Regions from separate parts of the Rhizobium sp. A37_96 genome, predicted to be linked through region 1. Evidence: predicted binding sites of a transcription regulator. Region 1 holds the regulator's gene; each other region holds the start of a gene.
The links. The regulator LexA, encoded in region 1, represses DNA repair genes until DNA is damaged. The targets are predictions, from matches to a motif close to TGTTCNNNNTGTGTTCNG.
Positions count from the first base shown of each region.

Region 1 (2,202 bases):
GCCGAAGACCATGGCGGAAAAGCCATCTTCGCCGACTCGGAAACGATAGGCCTGATCGCGCGCAACGAAGACATTCCCGTCGGCGACGCTCGTCTCGCACTGCTCCTGCGACGCCACGCCCAAAGGTTCGAGATAGGTCTTGTCGGCCAGGAAGACGCAGGCATTCTCCGTGCCGAAAGGATGGCGTGCGTCCGGAGCGACCGTAAAACCGAGCTTGCCGAGACGTTCGCGCGCCAGAGCGATGTTGACGGTCGGCAGCACGAGATGATCCAGCGGATGCGGCAACGGCGCCATGCTTTCTCCTTTTCCCTACGGGAGCAGATTTGCGCCCATCCATCATCGAATTCAAGATGGAAGCAAGAGACCGGGAGATAGGGCGACACCGATGGAACGCAATCTCGCAAACGTGATTGCTGATTCTATTCTGTAGCTGGCTTACCCGGCGTAATATCCCGTTCGTCGACGCGGGAGACACCTTGGTCAAGCGAAAGTGTCCTAAACGGCGCAAATTCAAAATTATCAATATTTATCAATACATTAAAACTGAAACAATCCATTGGCGCTTTCAGTCGGTTCATTCGACAGTGGTAATTATTTAATCGTCCGAACAAGGCTTTACCGAAATTTAAGTACTTGCGGAACACATATGGAACATATAGTGTCCGTTCTGGATTTGTTTCACGACTTTTTCTTGATTCTGGGGTTCCAAGACGATGTTGACGCGCAAGCAGCAGGAACTGCTTCTCTTCATTCACGAACGCATGAAGGAATCCGGCGTTCCGCCATCTTTCGACGAGATGAAGGATGCGCTGGATCTGGCATCCAAGTCCGGTATTCACCGTCTGATTACGGCACTGGAGGAGCGAGGCTTCATCCGCCGGCTGCCGAATCGGGCGAGAGCGCTGGAGGTGATAAAGCTGCCGGAGGCCTATAATCCGAGCCTGCAGCCGCGACGCGGCTTCTCGCCCAGTATCATCGAAGGCAGCCTCGGCAAGCCTCAGCCGGTCGCACCGCCCGCCCCGGCAAAGATCGCCAATGACGATCACAACGGTTCGGCATCGGTTCCAGTCATGGGGCGCATCGCCGCCGGTGTTCCGATTTCCGCCATCCAGAACAATACCCATGATATTACCGTTCCCGCCGATATGCTCGGCTCAGGCGAGCACTACGCGCTTGAAGTCAGGGGGGATTCGATGATCGACGCCGGTATTTTCGACGGCGACACCGTCATCATTCGCAATTCGACGACAGCCAGCCCCGGCGACATCGTGGTTGCTCTCGTCGACGACGAGGAAGCGACGCTGAAGCGCTTCCGCCGCAAGGGTGCGTCCATCGCACTGGAAGCCGCCAACCCGGCCTATGAAACCCGCATTTTCGGGCCGGACCGCGTCAAGGTGCAAGGTAAGCTCGTCGGCCTCATTCGGCGCTATCACTGAGCGGTGACGCCGGCTGGATCGGCGCGCCGAATTTGTCGGTGCGCCAATCGTAGGTTCGATGCCGCGTCCATGGTCGTTGCGGGTTCTCGAACGCCACGGAAACGACGGGTTTGTCGCCTGTGAATGCCATTTCGATGGATCCGGTTTGCCGCAATGTCGCGCCGGTTATCAGCATCGCCCCGGAGCGGCAATGATCCAGCCGCAAGCGGATCGGTGTCACGACGATGTTTGCCGTATCGCAAGCCGGCGGCAAATAGGCCGCGTTTTCTATGGTGACGAGCATGGCGCCGTCTTCGAGCATCGCCACGCACCATGCGCCTTTCTGGCAGGCGAAGCTTCCCTGCATCGTCTGGTCAAGCGCGTCTTCCATTGCCTTGCGGACCGCGTTCTGCTCCTCGGTGCTTAATCGCCGATGACGATCGGTCTTGCTGATTTGTGGAAGCCGGCTGTCGCGAGGAAGGATGGTGGGCGGCTGATGTTCGGTTGCAACCAGTGCCTTTTGCCATTGTTCGAAGATGAAGGCCTGCGGCCGTTCGCGATTGGTCGCCAGTATGTCATCCTGTCGCAGAGCGACCAGAACCCCATCCTCCGAGATCGTCAGATCCGGCTTCGGCACGCCGGGACCGAATGCCGCCGCGCCAACGGATAAGAGCGACAATAGTAGGCCCAGGTGGCGAAGCCGGGTTCGCAACATGCTCATGATCAGGAAGCCGGCAATGAATGTCGGCATCAGCCATGCAGGCTGGCGGCCGAAGGTGATGTCACC
Region 1 is NZ_JBNWDS010000013.1:181,172-183,373, forward strand. It holds gene ACQZ6J_RS26260 (VOC family protein) at 1-294, opposite strand, end outside; gene lexA (transcriptional repressor LexA) at 714-1,436, shown strand; gene ACQZ6J_RS26270 (ComEC/Rec2 family competence protein) at 1,417-2,202, opposite strand, start outside.

Region 2 (2,202 bases), on a different contig from region 1:
ACGGGCAGCGGCGCCAGCGCCTCTTCCATGGCTTCGGGGGGAACGATGCGGCTCTCCTCGAAGCGGGCGACCGCCCAGGAGAGGCCGGGCGCGGAGGAAATGGCGCCGCGCACGTCGAGCCCCAGCCGGGAAATCCGGATCAATATATCCTCGAGCAGCGCCTCCTCGCCGCCGAAGAGATGGGCGCAGCCGGTAATGTCGAGAAACAGGCCGTCCTTGCCGTCGATCGCCACCAGCGGCGTATAGCGGTCGCACCAGTCGGCGATCGCCTCCAGCAGCTTGCGGTCCGCGGCGAGGTCTTCCTCGACGACATCGAGATCGGGGCAGATCGCCTTCGCCTCGGCGACGCCCTGCCCCTGCTTCAAGCCGATCCTCTCCGCACGCTCGTTGAGTGCGGTCAGACGCATGGTGTTGTTGAGCTTGCCGGCACAGGCCAGCGGCGGCGCTTCAAGCCTGCCTGCCGAACGCCAGGACAGACCCCAGCGCTTGCGCGCGATCCGGTCGGTCGGCAGATGCGGGAAGGTCAGCGCCAGAATGCGCTGCGTGTTCGCCGGGAAAGGCAGGGCATTGAGTGTCGAGGATAGGGGCAAAGCGGCGGTCATGGGCATTCCACTCCAGGGTTATGGAAAGAGGCGCCGGGTTTCGGCTCTTTTCCAAGGTCAGACGAAAGGCCGGATGACCGATGCTGCCGCCAAGCACCGATCCATCCGGCAGGGGCCGCGCCTGTGCTGGCGCGGGTTCGACGGAAAAGCGGAAGAGGGCGCTGCTCGCTTCCTCCTCGCCTCCCTGCCGCAAGAGAAACAAGGGCCGCCCCGCCGCCTTGGCCCTGAGCGCCAGCCGCCGGCTTTCGGTCAGGCCGAAACGGGCCGGATTGCCGCGCACCTCCAGAATGACGACAGCAAAGGCAGCACTGCCAAGTGCGGCTTCCGCCACCCAGAGCGCGTCCTCCAGCTTGCGCGGCGACGCCTGCAGAAAGGCCGCCGGCTCCAGCCCGAAATCCCGGATGCCGATGGCATAGGGCAGGCCCGCCTCCATCGTGGCGACCGTATCGCCGATCCACAGGATCGGAGACGGGGCCGTATCCGTACCCGAAGCCTGCGCATGAAGCTGCGCGGCAAGCGCAAGGACAAAGCCGCTCGCCACCGCCGCATCGCGCAGGCCGAGCGAGCGGATTTCCGTGAGGGCGTCGAGAGGAATACCGCCCTGCATCGCCCCATCGAGATCCTCGACCCCGGTCGCAAGCAATGGCTGGGCAGCATCTACCGGCGCAGGCGCCTGCTTCTCCGCAAGCGCTTCACGCGCCGACGCGGCCAGTGCCGGTAGCGGCCTGCCTTCCAGTCGGGCAATGGTTTCACGCAGGGCAAAAAGCGTTTCCCGCGCCACGGCGGCCTCAGCCATGACGTTAGCTCCAGATCAATAATGTTCCTGTTATGTTCTTATGGATTCCAGAGGTCGGGAAAAGAGTCAACACCATTTTATGAGAAAATATTCCTGTGCCTGGAGTCGGGCGATTTTGAGCCCATGCGACCGGAAATCTGAATCCGCTCTAAAATCAAACGGGTAGAGCATGATCTCGTCCGAAAACCGCTCAAATACTTTTCGGCATCATGCTCTAATCCGCTCTCGTAAAAGCGGCGCAAAGTCTCTATATGACCAGCCAAGGAAGGAAGCATTCATGGCTCGCATTGACCAGAGCGAGGATTGGCGGGATCGCCACGCGCCCTCAATCAGCACATTCGAATCTCTGGCAATGGAGGCCTACAGCCACCTGCCGGATGAATTCCGCTCGCTCACCGGCAACCTCATCATCCTCATCGAGGATTTTCCCGATGACGACGTATTCGAGGATATGGCGCTGGAAACTCCCTTCGACCTGCTCGGCCTTTTCGAGGGCCGTGGCATATCGGAACGCTTCACCGCCCAGACCGGCGACATGCCGAACAAGATCCGCCTCTATCGCCGGCCGATCATCGATTACTGGGCTGAGAACGACGAAACCTTGGGCGACATCATCACCCATGTCCTGATCCACGAGATCGGCCACCATTTCGGCCTGAGCGACGAGGACATGGAGCGCATCGAGGAAAGCGCCGAGGAAGCGACGGATCGCTGACGGCATGCCCTGACCGCAAGACGGTCAGGGAGAGGCATAAAACCTTTTATAAGGCGATTAAGCCCAGCTTACTGCTCTGAAAGCTTCAT
Region 2 is NZ_JBNWDS010000010.1:108,700-110,901, reverse strand. It holds gene ACQZ6J_RS22695 (Y-family DNA polymerase) at 1-407, opposite strand, end outside; gene ACQZ6J_RS22690 (ImuA family protein) at 448-1,398, opposite strand; gene ACQZ6J_RS22685 (metallopeptidase family protein) at 1,676-2,113, shown strand; gene ACQZ6J_RS22680 (DUF1737 domain-containing protein) at 2,182-2,202, opposite strand, start outside.
Region 2: ACQZ6J_RS22690 (ImuA family protein) is a predicted target of LexA. The motif match lies at 1,421-1,438, and genes of this name have one in related genera.

Region 3 (2,202 bases), on a different contig from region 1:
TCGGTGGAGCGGTAGTTGCGCTCCAGCTTGATGACCTTGGCGCCGGGAAAATCCTTTTCGAAGCGCAGGATATTATCCACTTCGGCGCCGCGCCAGCCATAGATCGACTGGTCGTCGTCGCCGACGCAGCAGACATTCTGCAGCTCGCCCTTCGGCCGCTGCGCCAGCAGGCGAAGCCACATGTACTGCGCCGTGTTGGTGTCCTGATACTCGTCGACGAGGATATAGCGGAAACGCTGGTGATAGTCCTTCAGGATATCGGGGTTCCGCCGGAACATATTGATCGGATGCAGCAAAAGATCGCCGAAGTCGCAGGCGTTCAGCGTCTTCAGGCGGCTCTGATAGGCGGCATAGAGTTCGCGGCCCTTGCCATTGGCAAAGGCGCGGGCGTCACCCTCGGGAATATCGGCAGGGCTGAGGCCCTTGTTCTTCCAGGTGTCGATCATGCCGGCGAATTGCTTGGCCGGCCAGCGCTTGTCGTCCAGCCCCTCCGCCTGGATCAGTTGCTTGATCAGGCGGATGACATCGTCGGTATCGAGAATGGTGAAGCTGGAGGTAAGGCCGACCAGCTCCGCATGGCGGCGCAACAGCTTGACGCCGATCGAGTGAAAGGTGCCGAGCCAGGGCATGCCTTCGACTGCGCCGCCGACGAGCAGGGCGATACGTTCCTTCATTTCGCGCGCCGCCTTGTTGGTAAAGGTGACGGCGAGGATCTGGCTGGGGAAGGCGCGGTTGGTGGAGAGTATATGGGCGATGCGGGTGGTCAGCACGCGTGTCTTGCCGGTGCCGGCACCGGCAAGCACCAGAACCGGCCCGTCGAGCGTTTCGACCGCTTCAGCCTGCTCCGGATTGAGGCCGGAGAGATAGTCCGGCCGGCGACCGCTGTCGCGTGCCGCCATGGCGCGGGCCGCAATGCCGCCGCCGATGCCGCCGGCAGCCGGCGCGGAACGGCGCGGCGCCATGTGCTCCGGCTCCTCGTCAAAGAAGGGAATGTCGTCATGTCCAATGGTCATGCGGCCCAATGTAATGATTCTACCCTGAAAGGCAAAAGAAACGGGCCGAAATTAGAACAAAAAGTGCACATTCACAGGCGTGCCGCGCCTGCGGAAAGTTCGATTCGGGGCCTGAACGGGCTTGCGGATGCGCAAATGAAACGCCTCGTTGTCCACTTCAAGATTACAACTTTGTCATAATCCGCCCCAAAGCTTGCCGCATATGCTCAAAAACACGATATTGCAGCAAATCGGGCACAATCTTGCGTTATAGAACCGCCCGACATGAAATTTGGTCCCTTTAAGTGCGCTGGGTGTGACAGGGACCATACCAAAATCAACGACGCGATTTCATCGCCTCTGACACAACGAGCCGGAGACGTGCATGACCGCCTGGAAGCAGCTTTCCTTGTCTTTTCTTTTGCTGGTGGCAGGCATTGCCGCTGTCGTGGCTTTCGTGCCCGGCGCGACGGGCCTGCTGCAGAAAGCCGGGGTCCCCGAGACGCTCGTGGCAGCCATCACGCGCAACGGGGATGCCAGCGCCGGGAAGAGTGGCGATGCGGCCGGTGGCGGCGCGCGACGCGGTCAGAACATACCGCTCGTGGTGACGGAACCTGTCGTGAGCGGCATTGTCAACGACCGCCTCAGCGCGATCGGCACCGGCGATGCCATCCGCTCGGTTGCCGTCATGCCGCAGGCGGCAGGGACGATTCGGGAAATTCTCATCAAGTCCGGCGACAGGGTCAGGCAGGGGCAGGTGCTGGCGCGTCTTGACGATGACGAGCAGATCATCGCTCGTGGCCAGGCGGAAGTGGCGCTGAAGAGCGCTGCCGAGAAGGCGCAGCTCTACCACACCATCAAATCCAGCGTGTCCCGCATGGATGTCTTCGATGCCGAGATTGCCGAGCAGGGGGCGAAGCTGGCCCTGCAGTCGGCGGAGCTGGCGCTCTCGCGCCGCAACATCGTCGCGCCGATCGATGGGATTGTCGGCATCGTGCCTGTCGTCATCGGCGACAACGTCACGACGACGAGCAATATCGTGACGCTGGACGACCGTTCCGAAATCCTGGTGGACTACTGGGTGCCGGAACGCTTTGCCAACACCGTCAAGGTCGGCCAGCCGGTCGAGGCGACCTCGGTCGCACTGCCGGGGCGCGTCTTTTCCGGCGTCGTGGAAGCTGTCGACAATCGCGTCGATGGCGCCAGCCGG
Region 3 is NZ_JBNWDS010000001.1:342,607-344,808, reverse strand. It holds gene ACQZ6J_RS01640 (ATP-dependent helicase) at 1-1,013, opposite strand, end outside; gene ACQZ6J_RS01635 (efflux RND transporter periplasmic adaptor subunit) at 1,378-2,202, shown strand, end outside.
Region 3: ACQZ6J_RS01640 (ATP-dependent helicase) is a predicted target of LexA. The motif match lies at 1,066-1,083, and genes of this name have one in related genera.